Regions from separate parts of the Caldanaerobius polysaccharolyticus DSM 13641 genome, predicted to be linked through region 1. Evidence: a T-box and tRNA genes for the amino acid it is inferred to sense, from the RefSeq annotation. Region 1 holds a T-box; the other regions hold tRNA genes.

The links. A T-box is a leader RNA that pairs with one kind of tRNA and senses whether it is charged. The one in region 1 lies ahead of CALPO_RS0102765 (valine--tRNA ligase), so its partner is inferred to be a tRNA-Val.
Region 2: it has a tRNA-Val gene. The T-box ahead of CALPO_RS0102765 (valine--tRNA ligase) is inferred to sense a tRNA for this amino acid. The anticodon was not compared.
Region 3: it has a tRNA-Val gene. The T-box ahead of CALPO_RS0102765 (valine--tRNA ligase) is inferred to sense a tRNA for this amino acid. The anticodon was not compared.

Annotation. Positions count from the first base shown of each region.
Region 1 covers NZ_KE386494.1:364,997-369,563, forward strand. The annotation lists gene CALPO_RS0102760 (GNAT family N-acetyltransferase) at 1-187, opposite strand, end outside; gene CALPO_RS0102765 (valine--tRNA ligase) at 193-2,817, opposite strand; T-box leader at 2,871-3,053, opposite strand; gene hcp (hydroxylamine reductase) at 3,165-4,567, opposite strand, start outside.
Region 2 covers NZ_KE386495.1:1,022,049-1,026,615, reverse strand. The annotation lists gene CALPO_RS0111535 (nucleoside kinase) at 1-1,073, opposite strand, end outside; tRNA gene CALPO_RS0111530 (tRNA-Val) at 1,190-1,263, opposite strand; gene CALPO_RS0111525 (aconitate hydratase) at 1,341-3,263, opposite strand; gene nifV (homocitrate synthase) at 3,282-4,436, opposite strand.
Region 3 covers NZ_KE386495.1:446,359-450,925, forward strand. The annotation lists gene CALPO_RS0108535 (VanW family protein) at 1-121, opposite strand, end outside; gene nth (endonuclease III) at 130-765, opposite strand; gene queG (tRNA epoxyqueuosine(34) reductase QueG) at 758-1,783, opposite strand; gene CALPO_RS0108550 (hypothetical protein) at 1,826-2,032, opposite strand; tRNA gene CALPO_RS0108555 (tRNA-Val) at 2,122-2,195, shown strand; gene CALPO_RS0108560 (ferredoxin) at 2,304-2,492, shown strand; gene CALPO_RS0108565 (uracil-xanthine permease family protein) at 2,521-3,807, opposite strand; gene rpsI (30S ribosomal protein S9) at 3,945-4,352, opposite strand; gene rplM (50S ribosomal protein L13) at 4,352-4,567, opposite strand, start outside.

The DNA.
Region 1 (4,567 bases):
TTCTGTCCAATCGCTTGATAAAAGAGCGTTCTTCCTCTTCCGTCCATGGGAAATGTTCGGTTACAGTAAATACTTTTTCGCTGCCCACGTTTTGCATAACCTCAATGATACCTCTGGCATCACAGGGCTTTACCTCTCTTATGACTACTTCCTGTGTATCAGGACCTTTTTTGAAGAAGGCGAAGATAGACGTCATCTTTCCAGTTCACTTATCCTCTCTTTCAAATTATACCACATATTTTTATACTTCTGATACTTTTCTTTTTCCGCATCCACCACATTCTTTGGTGCCTTGCTCAAAAAACCCTGATTTGACAAAAGCTTCTCGGATCGAGCTATCTCTTTTTCTACATCGCTCAATTCCTTTTTCAACCTTTCCAGCTCCTGAGATATATCTATTAAATCCTCAAGGGGTATATATATCCTGCCTCCTTCAAACACAGCTGTCATGGTTTTTTCTGGAGCTTTATCACTAAATATTATATCACTGACACCGGCCAATTTCATGATGTAATCTTTGCAATCCATTAACAATTCGCTTGCGTTTTCGTCGGCATCTACGATAGCCTTAACTCTTTTAGAAGGTGGAACATTTACCTGCGCCTTTATATTCCTTATCTCCTTCACCACATCCATCAAAATACCTATGGCATCAGCTTCTCTTTCAAATATCAGCTCGTCGCTGTGCTCAGGCCATTGAGCCCTCATGATAGTCTCTCCCTGGTGAGGTATGTTAAGCCATATCTCTTCAGTAATAAAGGGCATAAAAGGATGTAGTAACCTTAATGTGTTATCCAGCACGTAACGCAGTACATCCCGTGTAACTTCAGCCCTATCGTCATCGTATGCCATGTTCACTTTAGCCAGCTCGATATACCAATCACAGTATTCGTTCCAAACAAATGTATAGAGTTTTTGAGCAGCTACACCCAGCTCAAACTTTTCGAGGTTTTCGGTTACTTCCAGCACTAGCTGATTGTACCGGTGAAGTATCCACTTATCAATTATACCCAGTTTACTGACATCAGGTATCCTGACAGGTCTATCGCCTATATTCAAAAGCACAAATCGGGACGCGTTCCACAGCTTGTTGGCAAAATTGCGGCTGGCCTCTACCCTATCGTAGCTAAAACGCATGTCATTGCCCGGGGAATTATTGGTGGCAAGGGTAAACCTCAAAGTATCAGCGCCGTATTTTTCTATGACATCAAGGGGATCGATGCCGTTGCCCAAAGATTTGCTCATTTTCCTGCCTTTCTCATCCCTCACCAACCCGTGAATAAAAACGTACTCAAAAGGCGGTTTGCCCATAAACTCTAACCCCATGAATATCATCCTGGCCACCCAGAAAAATATGATGTCATATCCCGTTACCAGCACATTGGTGGGGTAAAAATACTCGAGGTCATCAGTATCCTCTGGCCAACCCAGCGTGGAAAAAGGCCAAAGAGCAGAGCTAAACCATGTATCCAGCACATCTTCATCCTGATGTATTTCCCTGCTGCCACAGTTTTCACATACTTCAACGTCTTCTATAGACACAGTAGTGTGGCCGCAAGCATCGCAGTACCATGCCGGTATCCGGTGACCCCACCACAGCTGCCTTGATATACACCAGTCTTTAATGTTTTCAAGCCAGTTTATATATACCTTTGAGAACCTGTCGGGCACAAACTTAACCTGTCCTTCTTTGACCACTTTGAGCGCAGGCTCTGCCAGCGGCTTCATAGACACAAACCACTGCTTGGATATCAAAGGCTCTACCACTGTATGGCACCTATAGCAATGCCCTACATTGTGCACGTGATCTTCCACTTTTACAAGATAGCCTTCCTGCTCCAGCATCTTTACGATTTTTTCCCTGGCTTCATACCTATCCATGCCGGCAAACTGGCCAGCGATTTCCGTCATACGCCCATCGTCACCGATGACCTTTATAGCTTCTAAATCATGGCGCAAACCTACCTCAAAATCGTTGGGATCATGGGCCGGCGTAATCTTAACTGCCCCTGTACCGAATTCCCTTTCCACGTATTCATCAGAAATCAGGGGTATTTCTCTTCCTACAATAGGCAATATCAGGGTTTTACCTATCATGTCTTTGTACCTGCCGTCCTCCGGATGAACCGCTACCGCTGTATCGCCCAACATGGTCTCAGGCCTGGTGGTAGCTATCGTAACGCTTCCCGATCCGTCTTTGAAAGGGTATCTTATGTACCAGAGGTGACCTTTTTCTTCTTCATACTCTACTTCTGCATCGGAAAGGGCCGTATTGCAATCAGGACACCAGTTTATTATCCTGTCGCCTCTATAGATTAGCCCTTTTTTGTACAGTCGGTAGAAAACCTCCCTCACAGCACGGGAACAGCGCTCATCCATGGTAAACCTTTCGCGGGTCCAATCACATGAACTGCCCAGCTTTTTAAGCTGTTCCAGAATCCTGCTCCCGTATTTTTCTTTCCACTTCCAGGCCCTCTCCAGAAATCCCTCCCGGCCTAGATCAAATTTCGTAAGCCCCTCTTCTCTCAGCTGTTCGACAATTTTCACCTCTGTAGCTATGCTGGCGTGATCTGTGCCTGGCAACCACAGCACGTTGTAACCCTGCATCCTTCTCCACCTTACGAGCACATCCTGCAGGGTATTGTCTATGGCATGGCCCATGTGCAGGTAACCGGTTATATTGGGAGGCGGCATCACAATCGTAAATGGCTTTTTGCTTTTGTCTACAGAAGCAGTAAAATAACCGTTGTCAACCCAGTTTTTATACAGCCTATCTTCAAAACTCGATGGGTCATAGGTCTTTGGCAATTCCTTCATCCTAATACCTCCATAATAGCATTCTCTATCTATAATATTAAAAAAGCCTTCGCACTAAGGGCGAAAGGCTCCGCGGTACCACCTTATTTCCATCAAGGCGCTCTTTAGCGATAACGGGCATACCCGAAAAGCTCCTGAGCTACCTTCAGCGGCCGTTCTTAAGAAAGCCTTTCAGCCTGCGAGCTTTCCTCTCTTTTAAGCCGATACCGCTTACTCCTCTCATTCATCGCCGCTAACCTTTTTATATATTCATATAATATACTAAAAACTGAACAAATGTCAATACAATGCAATAAAAAAACGCGCGATTGATTCCCTCTAAGGGGATCATTCGCGCTATCCAATCCTTACGCGCCCATAAACATCTTGATATCATCGTCTACGTTGGTTATCCCGCCTATGCCAAACTTATCTACCAACACTTTTGCCACATTAGGCGAAAGGAATGCCGGCAATGTGGGACCCAGATGGATATTCTTTACACCCAGGTACAGAAGAGCCAAAAGCACGATTACGGCTTTTTGTTCATACCATGCGATATTGTAGGATATAGGCAGTTTATTTACGTCATCCAGGCCAAATACTTCTTTCAACTTTAATGCGATAACAGCCAGCGAATACGAATCATTGCACTGACCTGCATCCAGTACCCTGGGTATCCCATTGATGTCTCCAAGGCCCAGCTTGTTGTACCTGTATTTTGCGCAGCCCGCTGTAAGGATCACAGTATCTTCAGGCAACGCCTTGGCAAAATCCGTATAATACTGTCTGCTCTTCATCCTGCCGTCGCAACCTGCCATTACGAAAAACCTCTTTATAGCGCCCGACTTAACAGCTTCCACTATTTTATCCGCCAGGCTCAGTACCTGATTGTGAGCAAACCCTCCGACGATCTCTCCTGTCTCTATTTCCACAGGAGGCTTACATCTTTTGGCATGCTCTATTATCTCCGAGAAATCCTTCTTTCCATCAGGTCCCACTGGAATATGCTTTACACCTTCAAATCCCACAACGCCTGTGGTGTAAAGCCTGTCCTTGTAAGAGTCTCTAGGCGGTATCATACAATTGGTGGTCATCAATATGGGACCGTTAAAGCTCTCAAACTCTTTATCCTGTTGCCACCAGGCGTTACCGTAATTACCCGCAAAATGAGAGTATTTCTTAAAAGCGGGGTAATAGTGAGCAGGCAACATTTCACCATGGGTGTACACGTCTACACCTGTGCCCTCAGTCTGTTTTAACAATTCTTCGAGATCTTTTAAGTCATGCCCGCTTATGAGGATACCCGGATTTTTCCTCACACCTATGTTCACTTTTGTGATCTCGGGATGGCCATAAGTAGAGGTATTGGCTTTATCCAGCAAAGCCATGACATCAACGCCGTGTTTGCCCGTCTCCATAGCCAAAGCTACCAGATCGTCCGCTGACAGGGTATCGTCTACCGTGGCAGCCAATGCCTTCTCCATGAATTCAAACAAGCTGTCATCTTTATAGCCCAGGGCATAAGCATGATATGCGTAAGCTGCCATACCTTTGACGCCATAGGTTATAAGCTCCCTTAATGACCTTATGTCTTCATCCTGAGTAGACAATACGCCTACCTGTGCGGCCTTTGCGTAAAGATCCTCGTCGCTCTTTGGGCTCCATCTGGTGGAATCATGTAAACCATCTACTCTGACGCCAGCCTGTACCAGCTTCTCTTTTATTTCGTCTCTTATAGCAAGCGCCTCTTTTATTTTTTCTACAAAGT
Region 2 (4,567 bases), on a different contig from region 1:
TGAGCTAGCTGTTCGTTAAACAGTTCCAAATCCAGGGCCTCGATATTTTCAAAATCATACTTGCCGTTCTCATCTTTAGGAATCATACCAGATGGCAGAAAATAATCATCCAATGAAATAGATATAGGCCTTAAACCATTGACCCTTAACTGAATGTAAAGCCTCTGAGCAAAAGTGGTCTTACCAGAAGATGAAGGCCCTGCTATCAGTATAAGCCTTACATTATCCCTGTTTTTACTTACCAAATCGGCAATCTGCGCAATTTTCTTTTCGTGCAATGCCTCAGCTATCCTTATAATTTCCTTGATGTCACCCGATTCTATGAGCTCGTTTAATGAGGACACATAATCAACCCTCATTATCCTGCCCCACTTTTCCGTTTCCTGGTATATGGCCGCCAGCTTATGTTGATCCACAAACTCTGCTACATTTTTAGGATCAGACATATCAGGAAACATTATGATAACACCAGGCAAATAAAATTTAAGATCAAACACCTTCAAATAACCTGTATGAGGTGCTAAAATGCCATAAAAATAATCGTAATAACCGTTAAGTCTATAAAGGTACATTTTTTCGTCAGTGCTATACTTTAGCAGCTTTACCTTTTCTGGCTGGCCTTGCTGGTTAAAGATATCTATGGCCTGCTTTATAGACACCTTTATTCTCTCAAAAGGCATATTTTTAGAGACAATTTCATCCATCTTGCGCTTTATAAGTGCCACATCGCTTTTATTCAGCGAGTGATCCTTATGAACTTCACAGTACAAACCTTTGCCCAATGAATGCTCTATTGTAACCCTTGCCTCTGGAAATAATTCGCGCACAGCCCTGATAAATACAAAGCTCATGCTCCTCCTGTATACTTTCATACCCTCTTCACTTTTTATGTCAACCGCACCAACACAACAATCGCGGTGGAGCTTATAATTTAAATCCACAAGTTTATTGTCCACAAGGCCTGCTATAATCATGTTTTCATCATAAACCTTCCCTTTAAAAAAATCTAACAACAAGGTGTTCTCTGGACATTGGTACGTTTTGCCGTTAAACTTCACCTTTATATCCTTCAACTAAATCCCTCCTTAACCGCTGGACTCTATTATTATATGAAAATATAAATAAAAAAACCACCAAAACAAAAATTCCGGCACCTAACGCAGTGCCGGAACCTTCTCATCAATAAGCGTGGGGTTAACAGGGCTCGAACCTGTGACCTCCACGATGTCAACGTGGCGCTCTAACCAGCTGGGCTATAACCCCATTCTTAACGACAAAATCATTATATAAAAAATAACTGACATTGTCAAGAAAAAAATAAAAGGCATATGAACATATGCCTAAGATAAAGACGTGTAATTGAGTAACCCCCCTGCTATCAAGACCTCTCTGTTTCTATCCGACACATCTAAATTAACCAATATTTCTTTTCCCCTTGTCACGTTTTTTATAACTATATCTCCTTTAGACTTCACCTGTTCAATAGCGTTCTCCAATATCAGGACATCTCCCTTAGATATTTCATCATAATCGCTTTCGTTTACAAAAGTCAGAGGAAGTATTCCATTATTTATTAAATTCGCCTTGTGAATCCTGGCAAAAGACTTCGCCAGTACGAATTTAATTCCCAGGTACAACGGCACCAGCGCCGCATGTTCACGGCTAGAACCCTGCCCATAATTTGCACCGCCTACGATAAAACCACCATTGTTAGCTTTTGCCCTTTTTGAGAAATCAGGGTCTACCCCTTCAAAGCAATGTTCCGCCAGTTTAGGGATATTTGATCTGAACGGCAAAAGCCTGGCATTGGACGGCATTATGTGGTCCGTGGTTATATTATCCCCTACTTTTAACAGCACCTGACCCTCTAACCTATCCGGTAACGGCTGGTGAGATGGGAAAGGCTTAATATTTGGTCCGCGGACTACTGTCACATCATCAGGGTTTTCAGCTGGTGGTATTATCATGTTATCGTTAATATCAAATTTCTCAGGAAAACTCACATGAATCTCTTCGCCTAATACCCTGGGGTCTTTTATGCAACCGTATATCGCCGCAACAGCTGCTACTTCGGGACTGGCAAGATACACCTTTGCGCTCTTAGTGCCACTTCTACCTTCAAAGTTTCTGTTAAATGTCCTGACAGATACCGCATTAGAAGCCGGAGCCTGACCCATGCCAATACACGGGCCACACGCACACTCCAATACCCTCGCCCCAGCCGATATCATGTCTGCTAGCGCTCCATTCTTGGCCAGCATCTGGAATACCTGCCTAGACCCCGGTGAAATGACCAGTGAAACATCAGGATGCACCGTTTTTCCCTTTAATATCGCAGCAACTTTCATCATGTCCATATAAGATGAATTAGTACAACTGCCTATTGCTACCTGGTCTACTTTTAACCCTTCTATTTCCTTTACCTTAACTACATTATCAGGGCTATGGGGCTGTGCAATCAAAGGCTCTAAACTATCAAGGTATATATCTATTACTTCGTCGTATTCAGCATCTTCATCTGCACTTATAGGCTTCCAATCTTCTATGCGACCTTGAGCAGATAAAAATTCCCTTGTAACCTCATCGCTAGGGAAAACAGAAGTGGTGGCTCCTAATTCAGCTCCCATATTGGCAATAGTGGCCCTCTCCGGTACCGTGAGGCTTTTTACGCCTTCGCCGGAATACTCAATTACCTTGCCTACGCCACCTTTTACCGTAAGCCTTCTTAACAGTTCTAAAATAACGTCTTTTGCAGATACCCACGGGCCCAGGGAACCGTGTAACCTTACATTAACTACTCGCGGCATTGTTAAATAATACGGGCCACCGCCCATCGCTACGGCAACATCCAATCCCCCTGCACCTATAGCGAGCATTCCCAACGCACCATTGGTAGGCGTATGGCTATCAGATCCTAATAAGGTTTCACCAGGCACCCCAAATCTTTCAAGGTGCACCTGATGGCATATACCATTACCGGGCCTGGAAAAGTAGATACCGTGCTTGGCTGCTACTGTTTGAATGTACTTGTGATCATCAGCGTTTTCAAAACCTTCCTGTAACATGTTATGGTCTACATATGCTACAGAAAGCTTTGTCTTAACGCGGGGTATGCCCATCGCCTCAAACTGAAGGTAGGCCATGGTCCCTGTGGAATCCTGTGTCAGAGTCTGATCGATTTTAATAGCAATTTCATGACCTGGAACCATAACTCCTGATACCAAGTGTTCTTTAAGTATTTTTTGAACTATATTGTAACCCACCACAATCCTCCTTAACGCTTATTGTGCCTTCATACCTTCCTTTTCACTCATGTAATCCTCATAAATGTAGACCAATTCTTTGTCAAAAAGCGACCTCTTCAATGAGACTGCCGCTGCTCTAACCTTTGCAAGTAAATCCCTAGCTGTCGTCTCATCGATTTCAATTCCGTACTCAGCAAATTTTTTCCTGATCGCCGCAGTACCTGAATGTTTCCCTATTACAATCTGCCTTTCCAGGCCCACCTCACTGGGATCAAACACCTCATATGTTCGAGGATCTTTTATGGTACCGTCAGCGTGAATGCCTGACTCGTGGGCAAACATATTGGAACCCACTATGGCTTTCCACGCAGGTATCTGCCTACCTGATGCCATGGCTACGTACTCGGAAATCTCCCTAAACCTCCTGGTGTCTATCTTCAAATCAATCCCTTCTACGTACTTTAGGGCCATTACCACTTCTTCCAAAGCAGCGTTACCTGCCCTCTCGCCCAAGCCATTTACAGTCACACCCACGTAATTAGCACCAGCCATAATTCCTGCAATAGCATTCGCCGTAGCCATTCCAAAATCATTGTGGGTATGCATTTCAATATCTATATCAACATTATCTTTTAAAAACTTAATTTTGTCAAATGTTTTAAAAGGATCCAATATACCTACGGTATCGCAGAAACGCAATCTATCAGCACCAGCTTCTTTAGCTGCTTTTGCAAATTCGAGTAAAAACTCAGGATCTGTCCTTGAAGCATCTTCAGCGTTAACAGAGACATACATTCCCTGTTTTTTAGCGTATTCAGTAGCCTGTACCATACTCTCTATTACCCATTCTCTGCTTTTCTGAAGCTTATATTTTATATGTATGTCAGAAGTAGAGATAGATATTGCTACAGCGTCGACGCCGCAGTCAACTGATTCTTGAATGTCTTTTATAACAGCTCTATTCCACGCCATAATGCTCGCCTTCAGTCCAGCTTTAACAATAGACTTTATAGCGTCTTTTTCATCTCCACCCATCGCCGGAATGCCCACTTCCAATTGATCCACGCCTATTTCATCTAAGAATTTTGCAATCCTTATCTTCTCGTTATTGGCAAAAACCACACCTGCCGTTTGTTCGCCGTCTCTAAGGGTAGTGTCCACAAGGTAAATGTTCCTGGAAATATCCGGCATAATTCTCCATATCCCCCTTTTTATAATTTTAGAATAATTTTATGCTATCAAATTAAGTTTGTCAATACATCTATGAATAATTTTTTATCAAACTTGCAAATTTGCACTATCCCATAAATATTTAACTTTGT
Region 3 (4,567 bases), on a different contig from region 1:
GGCTTAAAAGCAGATAGGCATAAGTTCCTCCAAAAGCTGCTCCCATGAGGAATAAAATCAATAATGCCATTATAAAGCCCATAAATATTTTCTTCCCGGTGGTCTTAACCTCCGACACCATCGCTCATATCATCCCTTCGCTTTGTTATGGTATTCACAGTAACCGTTTAAAAGACAGCTGTCACACAGGGGTTTTCTCGCTTTGCATACCTTTCTGCCATGGTATATCAACAAATGATGAGCTTTACCCCATACCCTCTCAGGAAGTATATCCATAAGGTCTCTTTCCGTTCCGTACACATCCTTTGAAGAGGCCAGCCCCAACCGGTTGGCTACCCTAAACACATGGGTGTCCACCCCTATGGCGCTTACACCAAAGGCATTGCTCAAAACCACGTTGGCTGTCTTACGGCCCACGCCCGGCAATTTCACCAATTCTTCCCTGCTCTGAGGCACATTTCCTCCGTATTCTTGCACGATCTTTTTGCACGCCTCGATAATATTCTTGCTTTTAGACCTGTACAATCCACACTCTTTTATCTCTTCCTGTAGTTCCTTTATATCAGCATTAGCAAAGTCCTCAGGAGACACGTACTTCTTAAAAAGCCTTGATGTTACCATATTTACGCGCTTATCCGTGCACTGGGCCGACAATATGGTCGCAATTAAAAGCTGAAACGGGCTGTTAAAATTAAGCCCAGGTCTTGCATCAGGATATGCTTTTTCTAAAATCCCTATAATCGATTCAGCGGTCTTCTTATCCATAGCATCTACTCCTTAACTTTTGTAACGCCCACCTAGCAGCATCTTTTATAGCCGGTCTAGGATCGTCGAGAAAAGGCTCCAGCTCCTTTATATACCTGGCATCACCCGTGTTACCCATGGCTATCAACCCATTGCGCTGCAGGACAGCCTTCCCCCTCCACGATGCGGCTGTGGGCTTAAATATCTCTTTAAACCTTTTATTATCCATTTTAACGATGTCCTCTAACGGTATCAATGGCATAGGAGGCCTTGGGATAAACCAATCACCCCTGGAATACTTGGCTCCTTTGTTCAACGGACAAACCTCCTGACAGGTATCACAGCCGTACACTCTCATCCCCATTTTTTCCTTTATTTCATCAGGCAATATACCTTTTTTCATTGTATTATACGAAAGGCATTTTGATGCATTGAGGACATACGGCTGGACCAACGCCTTTGTAGGACATGCTTTTATACACAGCTCACAACTACCGCACTTGCTCTTTAGCGGTACATCAGGGATTAATTCTAATTCGGTTATAATTTCTCCCAAAAACATCCAGGAGCCGTATTGGCCGTTTATGATACTGCAATTTTTGCCGTACCATCCTATCCCCGCCCTGTGGGCGACCATCCTGTCTACAAGGGGGCCTGTATCAACCATATATACGCTTCTTACATTATATCGCTTTTGAATATATTCAACAAGCTGTAACATCATGTGTTCCATGACCTGATGGTAGTCGATGCCGTAAGCACACCTTGAAATAAAAGCATACCCCTTTTTGTTTTCAGAGATGTATGGTGTATTATAGCTTAAACCCAGGGCAATGATACTTTTAGCCGAACTAAGAATCAATCGAGGCGAAACCCTTTTTTCTACATCCTTTTCTTCAAAACCCGAAAGGTAACCTTTATCCTTCCGCTCCAATAAAATCTTTGGGTCAAAATCCTCTGCAGTGGTAAAGCCCACCGCATCAAAGCCTAATTCCAAAGCATACTCTCTCACATCTCGGCTTATTTTCTCTTTATCCATATAACCACCCACATAATTTTATCACAAATTAAAAGAGAGCAGTTACGCTCTCTTTTGTTTTCTCTCTATTCTATTGAGCTGCCACATCTTTCTAACCGCGACTATCTTTTTATCGTCGCTATCGTTTTGATCGCTTTGCACGTCGCATTCATCGTACACCGTATCCTGTTCAATCTGGCGATCACCTTTGTATAGGCCATCTAGATCCTCGTCGTCTGCGTATATCTCTTTAACTCTTTTCCTATACATTGAACTTCCCCTCCATTTCTGATGTTTAGTATAGCTAAATTTGTATTGACATATTCCATTAATGTGTTATAATAATTTTTGTGAGGATCGGGGTTATAGCTCAGCTGGTTAGAGCGCTACGCTCACATCGTAGAGGTCACAGGTTCGAGTCCTGTTAACCCCACTTGTTTTTTTTGTAAACACCATATCTTGACAAAAGAGTGTATATAACATATAATACTTTCAAAAGTTTTAAATAGCTTTTTAGCTACAATAACTGAGGAGGGTTATAATGAAAGTAACAGTAGATCAAGATCTATGCATAGGGTGTGGCGCATGCATCGATACATGCCCTGAGGTCTACGACTGGAACGAAGATGGGATGGCCCACGTGATCGTAGACGAAGTTCCTGAAGATTTAGAGGAACTGGCACGTCAGGCCTTGAGTGATTGCCCAGTGGAAGCTATAAAAGAGGAATAAAAAAATGCCGATGCGCATCGGCATTTTTTTATTCCTCTTTTTCTTCCGGATAAGATATCTCCAGGGAAGGATACGCCTTTCCACCTCTTTCAACTTCTTTTTTGCCTTTTGGCAACAGCAGATTTAACAAAATACCCACTATAGTAGCAGGCCCTACGCCACTAAAAAGCAGATTGCCTATTTGAATCTTGATTCCGCCTACACCCAAAGTGAATATAATAGATGCTATGAGCAAATTCCTGGTGTCGGAAAAATCAACTTTATTGTCAATAAGGGTTCTCAAACCGGCAGCAGCAATCATGCCAAACAGTATTATGGTAATGCCGCCCATCACCGGTTTGGGAATGACCTCTATTGCCGCTCCTATTTTTTGCACAAAGCTGAGCAAAACAGCGATTACAGCAGCGCCACCTATAACCACAGAACTGTACACCCGCGTAATAGCCAGCACTCCTATATTTTCTCCGTAAGTGGTACTGGGAGGTCCCCCAAAGAAAGCCGCTATGGCCGTAGCCAGACCATTGCCTAAAAATACGTTGTGTAAACCAGGCTTTTTGATGAGGTCTCTTTCCACAATATTGCCTATTACCAGCACATGACCCAAGTCCTCTACCATAGATACGATAGCTAGCGGCGCAATCAGCGAAACCGCTCCCCACATCAGCTCAGGGCTATGGCCTACTAAAAAGTTGAACTTTGGAATTGCTATCCATGCTGCTTCTTTTACTGGCTTAAAGTTTACTGCGCCTATAATAATGGCAAATATATACCCGCCAATCGTCCCCAAAAGAATTGGTATTATCTTTATAAATCCCCTGCCAAACATAGCGAACAGGATTATGAATACAGCGGTAACAGCAGCTACCAGCAAGTTCTCCTGAGCCTCTTGAACAGCCACAGGTGCCAGGCTCAAACCTATTATCATAACCACAGGCCCTACCACTACAGGGGGCAACAGCCTATCTATCCAATCAACGCCTGTAATGCTTATAATTATATAGACCAATACGTACATGATCCCTGCAGCTATCATGCCTGAATAGGCGCCCCTTATTCCAAACTCTTTTGTAGCTGCAATAATAGGTGTGATAAACGCGAAAGAAGACCCCAGATACGCTGGCACGTATCCCCTTGTAATAAGGAGAAATATTATGGTGCCAATACCTGATGTAAAGAGAGTTACAGAAGGATCCAGACCAGTCAGCAAAGGAACCAGCACCGTCGCACCGAACATAGCGAAAACGTGCTGCAACGACAATGGCACGATTTCTTTTACCGGTGGTACATCTTTGATGTCGTAAATTTTTTTACCCACATCTTTTTCCTCCTTTTTAGCCTCACAGGGCTAATTTAAAGTTATCTATAGCATTATAACATTATCTGCATGACTTGTCCACAAAAATAAAAAAGAGAGTGCATACAAACACCCTCCTGTAAATACGCAAAATACATTTACCTCTTTGAAAATTGTGGTGCCTTCCTCGCCTTTTTGAGGCCGTACTTTTTCCTCTCCTTCATTCTCGGATCCCTTGTCAAAAGCTTGTACTTTTTGAGCAAAGGCTTTAATGTCTCATCTGCCATAAGCAAAGACCTAGCAATACCCAATCTTATGGCATCGGCCTGGCCGGTAAGTCCACCGCCGATGACTTTTGCACTGACGTCAAACTTATCAGCTAAATTTGTGACCGTTAAAGGTTGTTTTACAATATACCTTTGAGTAGGAATAGTAAAATACTCTTCCAGAGGTCTACCATTAACTATTATATTACCTGTGCCAGGGTACATCCTTACCCTCGCCACAGATGTTTTTCTCCTGCCTACACCGTAATAAGTAAGAGCCAATATTTTTCCTCCTTCCATTAGAGATCAAGCGGTTCAGGCCTCTGCGCCTGATGGGTATGTTCTGGTCCTCTGTAAATCTTCAGCTTCTTTATCATCTTGTTTGCCAATCTGTTTTTAGGAAGCATCCTCTTAACCGCCAAGTACAACGCCTTTTCAGGATTTTTCTTCATCAACACCTCATAGCTGGTAGTCTTAAAACCACCAGGGTATCCTGTATGGCGTGCGTACACCTT